DNA from 2 places in the Andreesenia angusta genome. Region 1 is predicted to be linked to the other one. Evidence: predicted binding sites of a transcription regulator. Region 1 holds the regulator's gene; the other holds the start of a gene.
The links. The regulator HrcA, encoded in region 1, represses chaperone genes, less so after heat shock. The targets are predictions, from matches to a motif close to ATTAGCACTCNATANTATNGAGTGCTAAT.
Positions count from the first base shown of each region.

Region 1 (11,004 bases):
GAAAACACTAGGAAGCTCCAGCATACTGCTGCTGGTGGTGAATGCCGAGAAAGTGGACAGCAGAAGAAAGATAATCAAGGAAATTGGCAAGGCCGGCGGAGTGGTGGAGCTAAACAGGCTCAAGGAAGGAGAGCTCACAAGCTTTATACAGAGCAAGTGTATAAAGGCTGTAAAGAATATATCTAGAAGCTGCATAAACGAATTTATACAGTACAGCGGATATCTGGACAAGGAGTCCGAGACGACTCTAAACGACATAGAGCATGAGATAGAGAAGCTGGTTTCCTATGTAGGCGAAAGGGATAGAATAGAGAGCGAGGACATAAACAGTGTAGTGACCAAGTCTGTGCAGAGCAATATATTCAAGCTGGTGGAGCTTCTAGGTGAAAGTCGAGTGGACAAGTCGCTAGATACTCTGGACGACATAATCAGCTTGGGGATTCCGACCCAGAAGATAATCTATATGGTGATAAGGCAGTTGAGGCTTCTACTACTGACTTCGGAGTATATGGGCCGTGGATACAGCCAAAAGACGTTGAAAGATGTGACTGGGATAAAGTTTGACTTTGTGATAAACAAGCTTATAGCCCAGACGAAGGCCTTCGGGCCTGGAAAGATAGTCTCTGCTCTAGAACTTGCGCTTGAGCTTGATAGGAATATAAAGACGAGCGCTGTAGACGAGCGACTTGGAATAGAGAGACTGCTTCTTGCGATGTCGCGGTAAAAAAATAAAAACTTCGGTATATACCGAAGTTTTTTTGATCGACTAAACAGCCTTATTTAATTTCTTAGCTAGACGACTAACTTTTCTAGAAGCTGCATTCTTGTGTAGAGTGTTCTTGATACCTGCACGAGAAAGTTTCTTCTCCACTACTTTAAGCATAGCCTTAGCTTCTTCTATGTTACCGTTCTCTAAAGCACTGTTAAATTTATTTATATAAGTTTTGATTTCAGTTTTTCTAGATTTGTTAACAGCTGTCTTCTTGTTTATAACGTCGATTCTCTTCATAGCTGACTTGATATTTGCCACTGATCATCACCTCCCTAATACATTAACAAAGGTAATTCTATCACGAAGAAATAAAAAAAGCAAGGAGAAAGTGCGCAAAATATAGAGTAGTTGTAGCCTTAACCTGCTTTAATATTGTAGATAAAAGTGTTATAATATTACAGGCTTTAAAAGATAGGGGGAGGAAGCACCATGAATTCAGGAAAATTTAGAAGTGAACTGTGGGACTGGGTCAAGAGTATACTTGTAGCTGTGGTGATAGCGCTTGTCATAAAGACATTTTTATTCAACAGCACAAAGGTGATAGGAAGCTCTATGTATCCGACACTGCACGAGAATGATAGGCTCTTTACGAACAAGATAGTCTACATAGTGGGAGAGCCAGAAGTGGGAGATGTAGTTGTGCTACAGGCACCTGACGACGAGACGAAAGACTATATAAAGAGGGTTATAGCTGTAGAAGGCGATACAGTCGATATAAATGACGGAATAGTCTATGTGAATGGAGAGGCGATAGAGGAAGGCTATATAGCTGAAAATTCCTACACAGATGCATACGACCAAAACCACTGGGAGATTCCAGCAGGCCAGGTCTTTGTACTTGGGGACAACAGGGAATTTAGAGCCAGTAAAGACAGCAGAAGTCTTGGAACAGTAGACGAAGAGCTAGTAAAGGGAAAGGCTTCTTTCAGGTATTTCCCATTTGACAGGATAGGCACAATATAGAACAAGAGGAGTTGGAGAACGATTATGGCACTTAGCAAACAGGAGAGAACTAGAAATTTCTCTATAATAGCACATATAGACCACGGGAAGTCTACACTTGCAGACAGGCTTATAGAGAAGACAGGCATGCTGACTTCAAGGGAGATGCAGGAGCAACTCTTGGACAATATGGACTTGGAGAGAGAAAGAGGTATAACTATAAAGCTTCAGACTACGAGGCTTGTATACAAGGCGAAGGACGGAAACGAGTACTTCCTGAACCTTATAGACACCCCAGGACATGTGGACTTCAACTACGAGGTTTCAAGAAGCCTTGCGGCCTGCGAGGGGGCAATCCTGGTGGTAGACGCAGCTCAGGGAATAGAGGCTCAGACGCTTGCAAATGTGTACTTGGCGCTTGATCAGGACCTAGAGATAATACCGGTCATAAACAAGATAGACCTTCCAAGTGCAAGGCCTGACGAGATAAAGAAGGAAATAGAGGACGTGATAGGTCTAGACGCTTCAGAGGCGCCTCTTATATCTGCGAAAGAAGGACTGAACATAGAGGACGTGCTCGAGAGCATAGTGGAGAAGGTGCCAGCGCCTAAAGGCGATTCAGAACTTCCACTAAAGGCCATGATATTCGACTCTTACTACGACAACTACAAGGGAGTTGTGACGCTTGTAAGAGTGATGGAGGGCAAGCTGAAGCCTGGTACAGAGGTAAAGATGATGGCCACTGGAAAGTCGTTTGAAGTTGTGGAAGTCGGAGTGTTCTCGCCTAGGCAGATAGAGGTGGACGAGCTTTCGGCAGGAGATGTTGGATATGTGGCGGCCAGCATAAAGAACGTGAAGGACGCAAGGGTGGGAGACACTATAACAGAGAAGTCCAACCCTACAGCGGAGCCGCTTCCAGGCTACAAGAAAGTTACGCCTATGGTCTATTCCGGTATCTACCCAGCCGAGGGTGAGGAGTACAACGACATAAGGGAGGCGCTTGAAAAGCTTCAGGTAAACGACGCATCGCTTTCTTTCGAGGCGGAGAGCTCGCTTGCTCTAGGTTTCGGATTCAGATGCGGATTCCTGGGACTTCTCCATATGGAGATAATACAGGAGAGGCTTGAGCGTGAGTTCGACTTAAACATAGTGACTACAGCGCCTAGTGTGATCTACAAGGTTATGAAAAGCAACGGAGAAGAGCTGATGATACAGAATCCTAGCAACCTTCCGCCGACTACAGAGATAGACTACATGGAAGAGCCTATAGTGGACGTAAATATAATGACCCCTACAGATTATGTCGGAGCCATAATGGAGCTCTGCCAGAACAGAAGAGGGGAGTTCAAGAACATGGAGTATCTTGAGCAGACAAGGGTCAGCATGCACTACGAGATACCACTGAACGAGGTAATATACGACTTCTTCGACGCGCTTAAGTCCAAGACAAAGGGATATGCTTCGCTCGACTACGAGCTGAAGGGTTACAGGCAGTCGAAGCTTGTGAAGATGGACATACTGATAAACGGAGAGCTTGTAGACGCCTTCTCTATAATAGTTCATGACTCTAAGGCCTACGAAAGAGGAAGACATATAGTGGAGAAGCTCAAGGATGTAATCCCTAGACATCAATTCGCTGTGCCTATACAGGCGTCAATAGGCGGAAAAGTAGTTGCCAGGGAGACTGTAAGGGCTCTTAGAAAAGACGTGCTTGCCAAGTGCTACGGTGGAGACATCTCTAGAAAGAAAAAGCTGCTAGAGAAGCAAAAAGAAGGAAAAAAGAGAATGAGGCAGGTCGGAAATGTGGAAGTTCCACAGGAGGCTTTCCTTACAGTGCTTAAGTACGACGAAAACTAAAAAAGTCAAATACACACCGAGAGGTGTGTATTTTTATAGGGGGAATTATATTGCATGGAGAACTAGGTGTATATATCCATATACCGTTTTGCAAGAGCAAATGCTACTACTGCGACTTCAACTCGGTAGCTTGTCAAGCTGAAGAGAGCGACTATATGGCGCACCTTGAAAAGGAAATAGCGCTCTACAGAGGCGAGATAGAGAGAATGGGTATAAGAACTGTATTTCTGGGAGGTGGCACGCCTACAGCTGTGTCCTCTAAAAGCATAGCCAGTGTGCTGAAGCTGCTTAGAGACTTAAACGGAGACAGGGATATAGAGGAGATAACTATAGAGGGAAACCCGGCTACTTTCACAAGAGAGAAGCTTCTAGACTATGCAAGCTCCGGGGTGAACAGGGTGAGCCTCGGAGTGCAGAGCTTGAACGACAAGCTGCTGAAGGCTATAGGCAGGACACATAGCGCCGCAGATGTATACAGCACTGTAGCGCTTATCAGAGAGTGCGGTATAGAGAATATAAACCTGGATATAATGTTCGGGCTTCCAAATCAGCGATATGCAGATGTAGAAGAGACTGTACTCAAAGTCATGGAGCTGGGAGTCGAGCATATATCGTACTACAGCTTGAAGCTTGAAGAAGGCACTCGCCTCTACGAGCTGGAGGAAAAAAACATGCTGGAGCTTCCGGACGAGGACGAGGAGCGGGCGATGTACCACGGCATTTCAAAGCTGCTTGAAGAGCGAGGGTATGCGCAGTACGAGATATCCAACTACGCAAAGCCGGGCTACGAGTGCATCCACAACTTGGGCTACTGGAAGCTCAGACCGTATATAGGACTTGGGCTTTCAGCAGCTTCCAATACAGGCGGAAAGAGGTATTCCAACACATCTGGGTTTGAGGAGTACTACAGGGCTATTGACGCAGGAGAGATACCTGTGGATAGCGAGAGCATAGACGAGATAGACAGAGAGATGGAGATGGCCGAGTATATGATACTGGGACTTAGGCTTAATGAGGGAGTCTTGTATTCTGATTTTTACAAGAGATACGGTAAAGGCCTAGATAGTGTGTATGGAGAGACAATGGCAGAGTTTAAAAAGAGAGGCATGCTTGAGCTAGGCGGCGGCAGGATAAAGCTTACAGAGATGGGGAGAGACCTTTCAAACCAGCTGTTTGCAGAGCTGCTGCCTTAGACAAAAAAATGCATCAGAGGTATTGACAAAAGCTGAAAGGAGTGATAATTTAGATACATAAAGAGTTAGCACTCATGTGCGACGAGTGCTAATAAGGGTGACAATAGGATGTGATAGATATGACGCTTGATAAGAGGAAACTGCAAGTTCTGCATGCTATTATACGCAATTACGTGATGACAGGGGAGCCGGTAGGGTCAAGGACTATTTCCAAAAACTACGACCTGGGAGTAAGCTCGGCTACCATAAGAAACGAGATGTCGGACTTGGAAGACTTGGGCTTTCTAGTTCAGCCCTACACCTCGGCTGGAAGGATTCCCTCCGACCAGGGATACAGGCTGTATGTAAACGAAGTGCTGCCTTTTCTAGAGCAAGAGATGAGCGAGTACGGGGCCATGGTTCGGGATATAAACAAGAAGGTAAACAGGATAGAGGAATTGCTCCAGACGACTCTCAAGATACTGTCAGACACCACAAACTACACATCTATAGCATTAGCGCCTCAGACAGACAATACGGTTTTAGAGAAAATCCAAGTGGTGAAGCTGGACCGCCACAGGATAATGGTGATACTGGTCGCAGACTCGGGAGCCATACAGAACGAGATATTCAGGACAGAGGAAGAGATAGATGAAGACCAGCTTTTTATCATAAATAACTTCCTGAACTCGAAGCTGAAGGGCTCTAGGTTTAGTGAAGTGGAGGGCAGAATCAAGGCAGAGGACAGCCTGAAGCACCAGAATCCCATGGTGGACATAATACTGCCGATGGTGAAGGGCTCTATGAAGTCTGTTGAAGATGCAGAGCTCTACCTTGAAGGGATAGCCAATATACTGAACTTCCCAGAGTACAGTGACATAGAGAAGATAAAGAGCTTTCTAGGCTTTATGGAGGACAAGAACAGAGTCCTCAAGCTTATGGACGGAGCTCCGAGAGGTGATCTAGAAGTCAAGATAGGCAGCGAGAACCTCGACGAAGAGCTGAAAGACTGTAGCATAATCACTGCTGTCTACAGCATAGACGGCAACACCATAGGCAAGATAGGTGTCATAGGGCCTACTAGGATGGACTATCTCAGGATAATGGCCATAATAAAGTCGGTCACTCAGGAGTTGAATCAGATAATAAAACAATACTTGCTAAAGTAGTGGAGGAGGATCTAATTGACAGATATAGAAAAAGAGGAAATCATAGAGTCAGAAGAGGAAACAGCAGAGGTAGAAGGAGAAGAGACGGTGGAGGCTACGGAATCACCGGAAAACTCAGAGCTTGAAAAGCTAAGCGCAGAGCTGGAAGAAGCTCAAAACAGCAAGCTCAGGCTTCAGGCGGACTTCGACAACTACAGGAAGCGAGTTGAAAGAGAGAAGCAGAGTCTTATAAACTACGCAGTAGAGGGAATGGTGTCTGAACTGCTGCCTGTAATAGATAACTTTGAAAGGGCGCTCGAGGTAAAGGAGGCTGATTTCGAAGGTTTCTACCAAGGGGTGGAGATGATAAAGAACCAGTTTATAGAGGCCCTTAAAAGCCAAGGCTTAGAGGAGATAGAGGCACTAGATCAGCCGTTTGATCCAAACTACCACAATGCAGTGTCCCAGATGGAGTCTGAAGACCACGATTCAGACATAGTGGTGCAGGTCTTCCAGAAGGGATACAAGATAAAAGACAAGGTAGTAAGGCCTAGCATGGTAGTTGTTTCTAAATAGAGGATACAAGAACAGAGTATATAAAAACACAAGGAGGAATTGCAATGGGCAAAATTATAGGAATAGACTTGGGTACAACTAACTCTTGCGTTTCAGTTATGGAAGGTGGAGAGCCGGTAGTAATACCTAACTCAGAGGGAAATAGAACTACTCCATCGGTAGTTGCTTTTACAAAAGATGGAGAGAGACTAGTTGGAGAGACAGCTAAGAGACAGGCTGTTACAAATCCAGATGGAACAGTTATATCTATAAAGAGACATATGGGAACAGACCACAAAGTGACTATAGGAGACAAGACTTACACTCCACAGGATATATCTGCGATGATACTTCAAAAGCTGAAGGCCGATGCAGAAGCTTATCTAGGAGAGACAGTTACAGACGCAGTTATAACTGTGCCTGCATACTTCTCAGACAGCCAGAGACAGGCTACAAAGGACGCAGGAAAGATAGCTGGACTAAACGTTCAGAGGATAATAAACGAGCCTACAGCGGCATCACTTGCATACGGGCTTGACAAGGATGAAGAGAATCACAAGATAATGCTTTTCGACCTTGGTGGAGGTACTTTCGACGTATCTATACTAGAGCTAGGAGACGGAGTTTTCGACGTTATATCTACAAGCGGAGACAACCACTTAGGTGGAGATGACTTCGACGAAGCGCTTGTAGACTATATAGCTGAAGAGTTCAAGAAAGAGAACGGAGTAGACCTTAGAACTGACAAGATGGCGCTTCAAAGACTTAAGGAAGCAGCAGAGAAGGCCAAAAAGGAGCTTTCAAGCTCTATAAACACAAATATAAACCTTCCTTTCATAACAGCTACTCAGGAAGGGCCAAAGCACTTGGACATGAACCTAAGTAGAGCTAAGTTCGACGAGATAACTCAGAGCCTTGTAGAGAGAACTATGGGACCTGTAAAGAAAGCGCTAAGCGATTCAGGACTTTCTACTTCAGAGCTAGACAAGGTTATACTAGTTGGAGGATCGACTAGAATACCGGCAGTTCAAGATGCAGTGAAGAAGATAACAGGAAAAGAAGCATACAAAGGAGTTAACCCAGACGAGGTTGTTGCCCTAGGTGCAGCTATCCAGGGAGGAGTCTTGAGCGGAGAGGTAAAAGACGTACTTCTACTAGACGTAACACCGCTTTCACTTGGAATAGAGACTCTAGGTGGAGTATTTACAAAGCTTATAGAGAGAAACACAACTATCCCTACAAACAAGAGCCAGGTGTTCTCTACAGCGGCAGACAACCAAAACGCCGTGGACATCCACATACTTCAGGGAGAGCGTGAGATGGCTGGAGACAACAATAGCCTTGGAAGATTCCAGCTTACAGGTATACCACCAGCTCCAAGAGGAGTTCCACAGATAGAGGTTACTTTTGACATAGACGCAAACGGAATAGTGAATGTTTCAGCTAAGGACCTTGGAACAGGAGTAGAGCAGAAGATAACTATCACAGCTTCTACAAACCTGAGCGACGAAGAGATAGAGCAGAAAGTAAGAGATGCAGAGCAGCACGCTGAAGAAGACAAGAAGAGAAAAGAGCAGATAGAGATCAGAAACAACGCAGATTCTACTATCTACCAGACAGAGAAGACTCTTAAAGAAGTTGAAGACAAGATATCTGCTGACGAAAAGGCGAAAGTGGAAGAGAAGCTTGAAGCGCTTAAGAAGTCTCTAGAAGGCGACAGCACAGAGGATATAAAGGCCAAGACAGACGAGCTTATGAATGAGTTCCACGCCATATCGCAGAAGATGTACGAGCAGGCTGCGCAAAATGCTGAATCAGCTGAAAGTGCAGAGCCTAAAGACGACAACGTAGTAGATGCAGAATACGAAGCTGTAGACGAAGACAACAAGTAATAGAACACGCAGACATCAAAGCTGAATTGTATTTGGCTTTGATGTTTGTAGTTTAGAGAATAAAGAACGCAGGTGGTGAATAGATGCAAAAGAGAGACTATTATGAGGTCTTAGGTGTAGAAAAAGGCGTAGACGAGCAGGAGCTGAAGAAAGCCTACAGAAAGCTTGCCAAGAAGTATCACCCGGATTTGAACCCTAATGACGACGAGGCAGAAAAGAACTTCAAAGAAGTCAGCGAGGCATATGAGGTGCTTTCAGACAAGGAAAAGAGAGCGCAGTACGACAGGTTTGGACACGAGGGCATGAACCAGGGCGGTTACAGCGGATATTCGGGAGGATTTGGAGACTTCGGGGATATATTCGGAGACATCTTCGGGGATATGTTCGGAGGCTTCGGAGGCGGATCGAGACAGAAAAAGAGAGGTCCTGTAAGAGGAGACGACATACAGGTAGGAGTCAGAATCACTTTCAGGGAAGCCGCTTTCGGGGTGAAAAAAGAGATAACGATAAAGAGAGACGAGTCTTGCGAGACATGTGATGGTACAGGGGCGAAGCCGGGAACAAGCAAGAAGACTTGTCCTACATGCCATGGAACCGGGGAAGTCCAGCAAGTTCAGAGAACTCCTTTTGGACAGATGATGAGAGTCGGAGTATGTCCGACCTGTAAAGGTGCAGGGGAGATAATAGACGATCCTTGCGGCAAATGCCACGGCTCGGGCAAAGTCAAGAAATCCAAGACTTTCAGCGTAAACATCCCGGCAGGGGTGGATACAGGTTCATATATCCCTATGCGTGGAGAAGGTGAGCTTGGCGAAAAAGGCGGGCCTAGAGGAGACCTCTACGTCTATATAGAGGTCGAAAAAGACAGTCTATTCGAGAGAGACGGAGACGATCTGAGATGCGAGATACCTGTTTCGTTTACGCAGCTGGCATTAGGCGCAGATATAGAGATACCTACGCTAGACGGAAAGATAAAGTACAAGATAGAGCCGGGAACCCAGACAGGCACAGTTTTCAGATTCAAAGGCAAGGGAATCAAGAGCCTTAGAACTGGAAGAGAGGGAAATCTCTACGTCAAGGTGAAAGTGGAGATACCTAGAAAGCTTTCAGACAGAGAGAGGGAGCTGCTAGAGGAGCTTTCGGCGGAGTTTGGAGAAGAAACTTCGCATGGAAAGAAAGGGCTCTTTGACAAGATAAAAGACAAGTTTTCAGAGTAGGAGCAGGGACTCGGCCAGTACGGCCAGGTCCTTTTTCTTTTGGCCTGGAACTGTTTTTTTTACAGGCTATGGTGTATAATATTTGTGATTGAAAATCGATTAAAAGGATGTGTTTTAATTGAAATGGATAGAAGTTCAGATAAAGACCGACTCTGAGAATGTAGAAATAGTTTCGGGCATACTGTACGATTTAGGTGTAGGCGGACTTGCCATAGAGGACCCAAGGGATATAGAGTTTAAAGCCGAGCACCCTGACGCCTGGGACTATATAGTTCCTGAAGAGCTGCTTTCAGACAGAGAGCCGGGAGTCGTGGTAAAAGCTTATTTCCCAGAGGGGGAAGAGCTGCTAGAGACTATAGAGTCGATAAGGCAGAGGATAGAGGTAATGCCTAAGTATGAAACAGGCAGTCCTTTCGGAGTGGTGAGCCTTTCAGAGGTGTTTGAAAAAGACTGGGAGAATTCATGGAAGAAGTACTACAAGACTGCCAAAATAGGAGAGCGTGTAGTGGTCAACCCTTCATGGGAAGAGTACAGCCCTAAAGAGGGCGAAGTAGTTGTGAATCTGGATCCAGGGATGGCCTTTGGAACAGGAACACATGAGACTACGACTCTCTGCGCCAGAGCGCTTGAAAAAGTTGTGACTCCAGAGAGCACTGTACTAGACGTAGGCTGCGGAAGTGGGATACTCTCCATAATAGCGGCAAAGCTGGGCGCAAGCGAAGTGGTAGGAGTGGACATAGACGAGGTGGCCGTAAGGGTTTCCAAGGAGAATATAGCTTTAAACGGCGTAGAGGACAGAATAGATATAAGGCAGGGAGATCTGCTAGACGTGGTAGACAAGAAGTACGACATAGTAGTGGCCAATATACTTGCTGAGATAATAGCCATCCTCAACAAAGACATAAAGAGATGCCTTGCGGACGACGGTATTTTCATATCTTCCGGGATAATAAAGGACAAGGTGGAGTTTGTGAAAGACTCCATGGCCGAATCGGGACTTGAAGTAGTGGAAGTCATAGAGCTAGGAGAGTGGGCTTCTATAGTTGCAAAGATAGGAGAAATTGAGTAATGCACAGATTTTTTGTAGACAGGTCCCAGATATCTGGGGAAGTCGTGACGATATCAGGTGAGGATCTCAAGCATATAAAGAATGTACTCAGGCTAAAAGAAGGCGAAGAGGTGTCTATATGCGACGGAGAGGAAAACGACTACGTAGCCGTAATAGAGAGCATAGACAGTCAGGAAGTGCTGCTTTCAATCGTGGAATCTTTTAAGTCCAAAGGGGAAGCGCCTATAAAGCTAAAGCTCTATCAGGGGCTGCCTAAGGGAGACAAGATGGAGCTTATAGTTCAAAAGTGCACGGAGCTTGGAGTTTCTGAGATAGTCCCTATGGCGACCAAGAGGGCTGTAGTGAAGCTTTCAGATGAAAAAAAGATAGCTAAGAAGCTG
Region 1 covers NZ_MKIE01000003.1:179,546-190,549, forward strand. The annotation lists gene holA (DNA polymerase III subunit delta) at 1-724, shown strand, start outside; gene rpsT (30S ribosomal protein S20) at 767-1,030, opposite strand; gene lepB (signal peptidase I) at 1,202-1,735, shown strand; gene lepA (translation elongation factor 4) at 1,760-3,571, shown strand; gene hemW (radical SAM family heme chaperone HemW) at 3,622-4,764, shown strand; gene hrcA (heat-inducible transcriptional repressor HrcA) at 4,884-5,912, shown strand; gene grpE (nucleotide exchange factor GrpE) at 5,928-6,467, shown strand; gene dnaK (molecular chaperone DnaK) at 6,512-8,338, shown strand; gene dnaJ (molecular chaperone DnaJ) at 8,422-9,555, shown strand; gene prmA (50S ribosomal protein L11 methyltransferase) at 9,674-10,624, shown strand; gene EUAN_RS05465 (16S rRNA (uracil(1498)-N(3))-methyltransferase) at 10,624-11,004, shown strand, end outside.

Region 2 (11,004 bases), on a different contig from region 1:
TCAAAATAAAGCTAGATGAATACGTCGCTGAAGAAAAAAAGCTCTTTGACCTATCGCTTCTAGAGAGTGCCGAATCGCTGCTTGAAAACCTCGAAGCCGATCAAGCTTTCTCTATCTACTTCCTGACAGAGCTTTCATCCGGTTCAATAGATGCAAACTTTCCCCAAAGCTCGGATGTTTTCCTGCTTGAAAAAAGAGGTCTCCAAAAAATCAAGTCTCCCGAGATTCCAAAGTCTGAAACACTGTACTTTTTCGCCGTTCACAACCTAAATTCAAGCACAGACTATCCTTCCTACTTCATAGTAGATCCCAAAAAAATATAAAAAAGTAGGTGTCGATATAATTCGACACCTTTATATATATGACTAAAAAGTCAAGCTTCCTGATTAAATTTTACTCAAACTCTATAGTTGCTGGTGGCTTAGAAGTCACGTCGTAAAGCACTCTGTTTATTTCTTCAACTTCGTGAACTATTCTCTTTGCAATCTTGTCTAGCAACTCGTGAGGAATCTTTGCAAACTCAGCTGTCATGGCGTCTTTAGTGTATATAGCTCTAAGCACTACAGGGTATCCATAAGTTCTCTTCTCGTTTGTCATTCCAACACTCTTTATGTCAAGTATAGTGGCAAAGTACTGCCATATTTCCTTGTTGAGTCCTGCTGCCTCTATCTCTTCTCTGAATATCCAGTCTGCTTCTCTCAGTATATCCAGTTTTTCTTTTGTTATATCTCCAACAACTCTAACTCCAAGTCCTGGACCTGGGAAAGGCTGTCTGTCTACAAGCTTGTCTGCTATTCCTAGCACTCTTCCAACTTCTCTTACCTCGTATTTGTAAAGCGCTTTTACAGGCTCTACAAGCTCAAAGTCAACATCTTCTGGAAGTCCTCCAACATTGTGATGGCTCTTTATAACTTCTCCGCTGTCTGTCATACTCTCAACTATATCTGGATAAATAGTTCCCTGAACAAGGAAGTCTATCTTGCCTATTTTGGCCTTCTCTTCTTCAAACACTCTTATGAACTCTTCTCCGATTATCTTTCTCTTCTGCTCTGGGTCCTTAACTCCAGCAAGCTTTCCTAGGAATCTCTCTTGCGCGTTTACTCTTATAAGATTCATATCAAAGGTATTCTTGAATATTTCCTCTACCTGGTCTCCCTCGTCTTTTCTCATAAGACCATGGTCTACAAATATGCAAGTCAAATTAGATCCTATCGCCTTGTGAACTAGCACAGCCGATACAGATGAGTCTACTCCTCCTGAAAGAGCGCATATCGCTTTTCCGTCGCCGATCTGCTCTTTTATAGCCTCTATAGTTTCCTTAGCGAACTCTTCCGCGTTCCAATTTTCCTCAATTTTACTACGTATGTCCTTATTCATCTTCAGTCATTTCCTCCTTTGAATGTATATGAACCTCTCGACCTCGGAAAATGCATAAAAAAAGCACCTCCGAGTGGAAGTGCATTGGCCATCAAACACGCAACGCCTGGTCCACTCATAGTCAAACAGTTAACGGCTGTTCGGTAGAGACTCCCCGTCCATATCACAGGGTATATATGAGTTGAAATCAAGTATTCTTTTAATACATAGATTGTATACTAAAAAGTGTACTCATGTCAATACACCATGAATTTTTTTAAAAAGAAAAAGTGCGGGAAATACTGAATTTCCCACACTTTCAAGCTATTACATCATAGGTGGCATTCCGCCCATTCCTCCTGGCATTCCACCCATTCCTTCGTTCTCTTCTTTTATGTCAGTTACAGCAGATTCTGTCGTAAGCACCATGGCCGCAACAGATGCCGCATTCTGAAGCGCCGATCTAGTTACCTTAGTAGGGTCCACTATTCCCGCCTCTATCATATTCACATACTTTTCGTTAAGTGCGTCAAATCCCACTCCGGCTTCGCTCGACTTAACTTTTTCAACTATTATAGACCCTTCAAGACCTGCGTTCTCCGCTATCTGTCTAACCGGCTCTTCAAGCGCCTTGTAGATTATAGCTGCTCCCGTCTTCTCGTCGCCTTCTAGGTTTTCCAGAAGTTTCTCTACAGCTGGCACAGCGTTTAGAAGCGCTGTTCCTCCACCTGAAACTATTCCCTCTTCCACAGCGGCTCTAGTAGCAGCCAGTGCGTCCTCTATTCTAAGCTTTCTCTCTTTAAGCTCAGTCTCCGTAGCAGCCCCTACTTGGATAACCGCCACTCCGCCTGAAAGCTTTGCAAGTCTCTCTTGAAGCTTCTCTGAGTCAAACTCAGAAGTAGTAGATTCAAGCTGAACCTTTATCTGGTTGATTCTGTCCTGGATGTCAGACTCCGAGCCTGCTCCATTTACTATAACAGTGTTTTCCTTGTCTATCTTAACGCTTTGAGCTCTACCAAGCATGTTTATGTTGGCTTCCTTTATGTCGTATCCAAGCTCTTCAGATATCACTTCTCCGCCTGTAAGCACAGCTATATCTCTAAGCATCTCTTTTCTTCTGTCTCCAAATCCTGGAGCCTTTACAGCCACGCAGTTGAAAGTCCCTCTAAGCTTGTTCACAACTAGAGTTGCAAGCGCCTCTCCTTCCACATCGTCAGCTATTATAAGCAGTGACTTTCCTTGCTGAACTATCTCCTCTAGCACTGGAAGCACGTCCTGGATGTTGTTTATCTTCTTGTCTGTTATAAGGATATAAGGGTTGTCAAGCTCCGAAACCATCTTCTCAGTGTCGCTCACCATATAAGGTGATAGGTATCCTCTGTCAAACTGCATACCTTCAACCACGTCTAGCGTAGTTCCCATAGACTTAGACTCCTCTACAGTTATGACCCCGTCTTTTCCAACTTTGTCCATAGCTTCAGCTATAAGTGTCCCTATCTCAGAGTCGGCAGCCGAAATCGCCGCAACCTGAGCTATAGACTCCTTGCTGTCTACAGTCTTAGAAAGCGCCTTTATCTCGTCTACAACTGCGTCTACCGCCTTAGATATACCCTTTCTGAGTATCATTGGGTTTGCCCCTGCCGCCACGTTTTTAAGTCCTTCTCTTATTATAGCCTGAGCAAGAAGCGTAGCTGTAGTAGTTCCGTCTCCGGCCACGTCGTTTGTCTTTGTAGAGACTTCCTTCACTAGTTGCGCTCCCATGTTTTCAAAAGCGTCTTCTAGCTCTATCTCCCTAGCTATAGTAACTCCGTCGTTAGTTATAAGCGGAGCTCCGAATTTCTTGTCTAGCGCCACATTTCTACCCTTAGGTCCCAGTGTAACTTTCACAGTGTCTGCTAGTTTGTTTATACCTCTTTCCATCGCACGACGTGCGTCTTCTCCGAATTTTATGTCTTTAGCCATTTATATCACCCCTATTTTTTTGTTTTTACTCTATAACTGCAAGTATATCCGCTATCTTAAGTACAGTGTACTCTTCTCCGTCCATCTTCACTTCTGAACCGGCATATTGAGAGAAAAGCACCTTGTCTCCAACGCTCAGCTGGCCCTTAGTCTTCTCGTCGTTCTCAACTCCAGATCCTATAGCCACTACTTCCGCCATCTGTGGCTTCTCTTTAGCCGAACCTGGCAGTACTATTCCACTTTTAGTCTTTTCTTCTGCTATCGCTTTTTTTATAACTACTCTGTCTCCTAGTGGTCTTATACTCAATTTAAACCCTCCCTATATGTTTTTTCATTTTGTTAGCACTCAACTCTACAGAGTGCTAATCCCGACATCTCTAATGTTACTCAATACGGTCAGATGAATCAAGCTTTTTTTTAAATTATTTCCGGCTTTTTTCAAGTTTTATTTGTATCCAAGTTCATTTATACCCACGATACTCTGTTTTTCTCAAGTTTTTTTACTATTTCACCATAAAATAAATCACCGGCCCGAGTAGCGCCGGCAGCATATTTGCCACCTTTATCTTTTTAAGCTCCAGTATGTTAAGCCCTATGGCCACTATCATTATTCCTCCGACAGCGGTGAGTTCCGCTATAAGGGGCTCTGTGAAAAAAGATCCCAGCTGCCCAGCAAGCAGTATTATGGCTCCCTGGTATACAAATACAGAGATGGCGGAAAATCCGACTCCTATGCCTAGCGTAGATGTGAAAACTATGGCCGTTACACCGTCCATAACAGATTTGGTGTAGAGTATGCTGTGAGTCCCCTTAAGGCCGCTCTCTATCGAACCAAGTATAGCCATCGCCCCTATGCAGTAGATAAGAGATGCGCTTACAAACCCCTTTGCAAAACTGTTCTCGCCTTCTGATTGGAACTTGCTTCCTATATAACTTCCGAAAGACTCTATCTTCTTGTCTATCTGTGCAACTTCTCCCACGAAGCTTCCAAACACTATGCTTACGACTGAAACCAGCAGATTCTGGGTCTCCATCACATTCATTATCCCCATCACAAGGGCCACTATCCCCATTCCGGCCATTATTGTCTCGCTGTACGAGGGCTTTATCAGTTTCTTAAACAGCATGCCCACAGCCGTCCCTATTATTATGGCTGCCATATTGGCTATATTTCCTGTCATCATCGCTATCTCCCTTTCCATTATAAAAAGCGCCCCTTGAAGGTGACGCTCTATTATAAAAATAATTTATTTTCTATGTCGAAAGCAGAGTTCTGTCGGAGAGCATTACATGGGCATTGTCGAAGTGGTTCAAGAGCTTCTCTATAGTCAGCTCCTTCTTCTCCTTGCCTCTTATGTCCAGTATTACCTCTCCAGAGTGCATCATTATAACCCTGTTTCCAAGGCTTGTGACGTGGTTTAGATCGTGTGTAACCATCATAGTGGTTATCTTGTTCTCTGTCACAAGCTCGTTTGTGATGTCTATTATCTTGGCAGATGTCTTAGGGTCGAGGGCCGCCGTATGCTCGTCTAGCAAGAGCAGTTTTGGATGAAGCATAGTCGCCATTATAAGCGAGAGCGACTGTCTCTGTCCTCCCGAAAGCAGACCGACCTTGTCGTGCAGCTTATTCTCTAGCCCAAGCTCAAGCCCCGAGAGCATCTCCTTGAATACATCTATGTTTTTCTTGTTTACTGCCCTTCCAAGCCCGTAGGTCTTTCCCTTGTTGTACGCCATAGACATGTTCTCCAGTATAGTCATGGAAGGCGCAACTCCGAAAGACGGGTTTTGGAACACCCTGGCTATATCCCTAGTTCTCTTGTACTCTGGGTATCTGGTTATATCTACTCCGTCAAGCACTATCCTTCCAGCGTCAAGCGGTATAACCCCGGAGATTACATTTAGCAGAGTAGATTTTCCAGCGCCGTTACTTCCTATTATGGTTATGAAATCTCCCTCGTCCACATCTAGAGAAAGACCTCTGTAGATGGTGTTCTGGTTCACAGTCCCCCTGTTAAAGGTCTTTTGCAGATTCTTTACCGAAAGCATCTACCCCACCTCCTTTTCCGAAGCCAAAGAGCCGTCTTTGCTGAAAATACCTAAAGCCCAGTTTTTAACTATGCTTCCCTTGTTGTTTATCCCAAGGAATATGATTACTATTATAGCCGTCACAAGCTTAAGATCCGTAGGCTCTAGATTTGTCCTGAGTGCAGCCGCTATCGCCGCTCTGTATATTATGGATCCTACAATCACAGCTGTAGTCGCTTTGACAAAGCCAATCTTTCTGAAAAGCGATTCTCCAACTATTATAGACGCAAGGCCCATTACCACAATTCCCACTCCCATCTGGGCATCTGAGTAAGTCTGCCTTTGAGCCAGCACAGAACCAGAAAGCGCAACTATGGCATTTGAGATCATTACTCCTACTATCTTCATCTTCCCTATGTCTACACCAAGCGTAGTAACTAGCTGTGGATTGTCTCCAGTTGCCTTTAGCATAAATCCGGCCTTGGTTGAAAAGTACCAGTCCAGCACGAACTTAGATCCTATGGCCACTATCGCAATCACGATAAGCGGTGAAACTCCACTTGAAAATATGGTCTCCACGTTAAAAAGCGGTATATTTGGCCTTCCCATCACCTTTAGGTTTATAGAGTAAAGCCCCGTCATCACGAGTATACCGGAGAGCAGGTTGGAAATTCCAAGCTTTACATGAAGTATTCCCGTAACTGCACCTGCAGCCGCGCCTGCTAGCGTGGCGTAAAGAAGCGCCAAGTAAGGGTCCACCCCGTTTACAAGGCAATAAGCTGTGACAGCAGCTCCCAAAGGGAAGCTGCCATCAACTGAAAGGTCTGGAAAGTCCAGTATTCTATAGGTTATATAAACCCCTAGAACCATTATGCCGTATATAAGGCCCTGTTCTAGGATTCCAAGCCAAAAACTACTCACCACTGCCACTTCCTATCATCACAGCTCTGTCTGCAAGCTCTTTAGGAAGCTCCAGTCCCAGCTTTTTAAGTGTGTCTTCATTTACAGTTAGTGTAGTCTCCTTAAGCGACTCAACTGGCATCTCTGAAGGCTTTTCTCCCTCTAGTATCCTGATGGCCATAAGTCCTGTCTGGTATCCAAGCTTTTCGTAGTCAAGCCCCTCTGTTGCAAGCGCTCCGTTTTCAACCTGCCCGCTTTCCGAAGCTATTATAGGCATCTTCTTCTCCATAGTCTTAGCGTATATAAGTGGAAGCGAAGAAACCACCACATTGTCTGTCGGCACATAAACAGCGTCTATCTCGTCTATTATAGAGTCAAGCACCTGTGAAACGTCGTTTGTTCCAGTAACTCCAGCTTTGACTATCTCAAGGCCGAACTCGCCTGCCCTAGCTTCAGCATCCCTTACCTGAACTTCCGAGTTTGCCTCAGCTGTGTTGTAAAGTATTCCGACCTTCTTGGCTTCTGGATAAAGTGTCTTTAGAAGCTTGAATTGCACTCCTATGTCCATGCTGTCTGTAGTTCCAGACACATTTGTCTCAGGCTTTTCAAGGCTCTTTACAAGGCCTGCATCCACCGGATCAGTCACCGCCGTTATAAGTATAGGTATCTCTTTTGAAGCGTTGTAAAGCGACTGCGCTGATGGTGTCGCTATTCCAAGCATAAGGTCTTTGCCCTGAGACACGAAGTTCTGAGCTATTGTGTCGTTTACAGACTGGTCTCCCTGAGCGTTTTGGTAGTCTATCTCTACCTTGTCTTTGTATCCATTTTCCTCTAGCGCTTTTTCAAACCCAGCCCTAGCAGAGTCAAGAGCTGTATGCTCCATTATCTGAGATATACCGATTTTGTATTTGTCTCCAGAGCCAGTCTTTTCAGCCTCGCTCTCTTCTCCTCCACCTGAACAACCTGCAAGCACTCCTACTCCAAGAGTCATAACTAGTCCAAGCGACAATAATTTTTTTCTCAATTTACTTGCCATTTTACCATGCTCCTCTCAACATTTATTTCCAAACTACCATTCTACTGCGCTCCACTAGCCGTTTAAGTGGGCGATCAAATCAATTATACTATAATCCAAAAGAGTTATTTAGCAAATTAAACATTTTTTAAGAAAACTTAATATTTAGTCCGATATGGACCTATGCCCCATTCCAACCACGACCTCGTTCAGATGCAGCAGACCTACGTTCACAAAAATACAGACAGTCAGATGCCCTCCTAGCCTGGCTATGGAGAGTTTGCCTCCTACGTTCAGTCCGTTCGCCTTTGGATAGACTTGAACTACCGCCTCTCTCGCCGCTCCTGCCACAGCCCCGTCATGGGCAAAGCACTCTGTAGTTATTCCACTCCTCCTAGAGGCCACTACAGCCCTCTCTATTATCTTAGGTATTGAGTCTATGAGGTTTCCCCCTATGTCTACCCCGGCCGACTTTATCCCCTGGCTCCTGAAACGCTCTATGCACTCAGCCTCCTCTTCTCTGCTAGAAGACATGGCCACCGTTATAGCCGCTTTTGCAACTTCAAGTCCTAAATCTTTCATAGAATCACCCCTCTACTTCTTTCCTACTCCGTTTTCTCTAGCATAGTAAAACAAGTACTGCTGCCCGAATCCGGCATATTCTCCAAACATCTCAAGCCCGTACTCCCTCACCTTGTTCAAGTTCTTGTACGCGCCCTTTGTGTAGTACTCATCCATAACTCTCTGCACCCATACGTCTACCGGAAACACATCGTATTTCGATAGCCCGAACAGCAGTATACAGTCAGACACTTTAGGTCCCACTCCTGCAAACTCCATAAGCTGCTCTCTAGCCGTATCTGTCGGCTCGTCTTTGAGAGCGTCTATCCCGCCTAACTGCAACACTCTCTCAGCAGAGTCCATTATATACTTTGTCCTGAAGGAAGTGCCGTACTGCCTTATGTCTCCCTCAGACAACCCCGAAAGGTCTTCAGGCCTTGGAAATGCGTAGTACTCCTTGCCGTTGTACTCACCTATCTTCTCCCCGAAAGCCTTCGACAGCTTCTCTATCGTCTTCTTTATATTCGGGATTGAGTTCCTGGCCGAGATTATAAACGATACGAGCATCTCCCAAGGCTCCTGCGCAAGTATCCTTATCCCGTTTCCAAACTCGACCGATTTTTCCATCACTTCATCTACAGAGACTCTCCTCTTTATCTCGGAGTAGTCTCTCTCCAGGTCAAAATAGCCTTTCCAAACAGCTTCAAACTCCGCTCTGTCCGTGTTGGAAAGCACCACTCTGTCACCTTCTTTTGCCACATTTATGACTCTTCCATAGGCAACCCCTGTATAGGACCCGTCGTCCTCTCTGTTCCACCTGAAGCACTGTCCACATTCAAATATATGTACAGGTTCAAAGTCAGAGACTCCTCCAAGTATTACACCGTTTTCTGTTTCACTCAGCTTGTAGTTCAAAAAAATACCCCCTATATAAAAATAAAGGGACGGCTGACCGTCCCCTTCTTTTGTTTTAGTATATTCCCTGTGCGTGCATAGCCTCTGCCACTTTCAGGAATCCAGCTATATTAGCCCCTGCTACAAGGTTGTATCCGAATCCGTAGTCTCCGGCAGCCTTTCTAGCGTTGTCGTGTATATTTATCATTATCTCGTGAAGCTTCTTGTCTACTTCTTCTTCAGACCAAGAAAGTCTCATGCTGTTCTGGCTCATCTCAAGCGCCGAAGTGGCAACTCCACCTGCATTCGCAGCTTTTCCTGGGCCTATGTGAACACCTTTCTGCTGTAGGAACTTAAGCGCCTCTATATTTGTAGGCATGTTCGCTCCCTCTACAACGTACTTGACTCCGTTTGCAACTAGCTTTCTAGCTTCTTCTATTCCGATCTCGTTCTGAGTAGCACATGGCATAGCTATATCTACTGCAGTTCCCCATGGCTTCTCTCCTGGGAAGAACTCAACTCCGAACACTCCGAACTTGTCTGCATAGTCCTGAACTCTGTCTCTTCCCGAGTTTCTCATCTCTATAAGGTAGTCTATCTTCTCTCCGTTAACTCCAGATGGGTCGTAGATATATCCGTCTGGTCCAGAAAGAGTTACAACTTTTCCTCCTAGCTGGTCTACCTTTTTGGCAACTCCCCATGCAACGTTTCCGAATCCTGAAACAGCGACTCTCTTGCCCTTAAGCTCTTCTCCATTGTGCTTCAGCATCTCTTGAGCGAAGTAAGTAGCTCCGTATCCTGTAGCTTCAGGTCTTACAAGGCTTCCTCCGTAAGAGATTCCCTTTCCTGTAAGAACTCCGTTTTCGAAAGCTCCTCTAAGTCTTCTGTAGTGTCCGTATAGGTATCCTATCTCTCTTCCTCCAACTCCTATATCTCCAGCTGGAACGTCTGTGTCTGGCCCTATGTGCTTGAAAAGCTCAGACATAAAGCTCTCGCAGAATCTTCTGATCTCTGCGTCCGACTTTCCTCTAGGGTCGAAGTCAGATCCTCCCTTTCCTCCGCCTATTGGGAGACCTGTAAGCGAGTTTTTGAATATCTGCTCGAATCCAAGGAACTTCAGGATGCTCAGGTTAACTGTAGGGTGGAATCTAAGTCCTCCTTTGTAAGGCCCTATAGACCCGTTGAACTGAACTCTGTATCCACGGTTAACTTGAACTTTGCCGTTGTCGTCTTCCCAAGGCACCTTGAACATTATAGCTCTCTCTGGCTCGCATATTCTCTCAAGCAAGCTGGCATTTAGATACTCTGGGTTTTTCTCTAAAACTGGCTCTAGCGAGAAAAGCACTTCCTCTACTGCCTGTAGGAATTCACTCTCATGTGGATTTCTGTTCTTTACAATGTCAAAGACTTCTTGAATATGATTTTTCATATTGCTGATTCCTCCTCTAGTTTTATTTTATATTATAGTGTTATTTTTTTCAAAAATCAATTAATTTTTATTCAGTTTTTTCAAAAAATTTCACCGATCGAGCCTCTCCTTTTTCCAACAAACCACTAATAATACTGTGTCATTTCCAAAAACCCCGAGTGCGAACGATTCAGATTTTTATATATTTATTCTTTATTGTGAATTTTTAATCTTAATTTTGACTATATTCACGTTGACTTTAAGTATGTTTATGGAGGTCATTGATTCTACAACCTTTGAAACTTCCTTTTGAAGGAAAGTCGAGGTCTCAAGTATATTGTACCCGTTTAAAATGAATATATCTACCGATATGACAATTCCTTCTCTGTAGTTTTCTGTATATACCCTGTATGCTCTCTCAATCCCTTCAACCTTGGACGCTATATGCTTGACTATCTCTCTTATGACCTTGTCCGATATGGTGTAGCTCCCAAGGTAGCTGAAGCTCGGCCTTACAACGGTCTTTTCGTACACCTCTTGCCCGTAACTTTTCATCCTCATAACTTTCAGAGTATCCATAAAGTATCCAGAGAAGTCCTTCTTTATCTCGAAGGTGGGAAGGGGGATGACGTGCTTGCCCTCTTCTCGCCTGTGCTTTCTGGCAGTCTCTATCTCCTCTTTAGTTGAAACGCCCTCTATATATATTCTCTCGTCTATCTCTCCAAGCTCCAACGCCCTAGCTATCTTCTCCACCATATTGTCCGAAGTACCTATTATGAGAATCCGCTCTGGATTTTCACTCAAGATAGCTGACCTTACCTCTTCCCTATGCTCTTCGTCCATAAAAAGTGCTCTCTTTACAGCTCTTATCTTGGAGCCTTCG
Region 2 covers NZ_MKIE01000010.1:34,367-45,370, reverse strand. The annotation lists gene EUAN_RS10045 (hypothetical protein) at 1-323, shown strand, start outside; gene guaA (glutamine-hydrolyzing GMP synthase) at 394-1,377, opposite strand; purine riboswitch at 1,476-1,577, opposite strand; gene groL (chaperonin GroEL) at 1,684-3,318, opposite strand; gene EUAN_RS10030 (co-chaperone GroES) at 3,344-3,625, opposite strand; gene EUAN_RS10025 (DUF554 domain-containing protein) at 3,822-4,520, opposite strand; gene EUAN_RS10020 (ABC transporter ATP-binding protein) at 4,573-5,364, opposite strand; gene EUAN_RS10015 (ABC transporter permease) at 5,365-6,264, opposite strand; gene EUAN_RS10010 (ABC transporter substrate-binding protein) at 6,257-7,279, opposite strand; gene EUAN_RS10005 (HutP family protein) at 7,424-7,840, opposite strand; gene EUAN_RS10000 (DNA-3-methyladenine glycosylase family protein) at 7,853-8,734, opposite strand; gene gdhA (NADP-specific glutamate dehydrogenase) at 8,790-10,142, opposite strand; gene EUAN_RS09990 (Asp23/Gls24 family envelope stress response protein) at 10,335-11,004, opposite strand, start outside.
Region 2: the regulator HrcA is predicted to act here: its motif matches at 3,657-3,685, upstream of EUAN_RS10030 (co-chaperone GroES).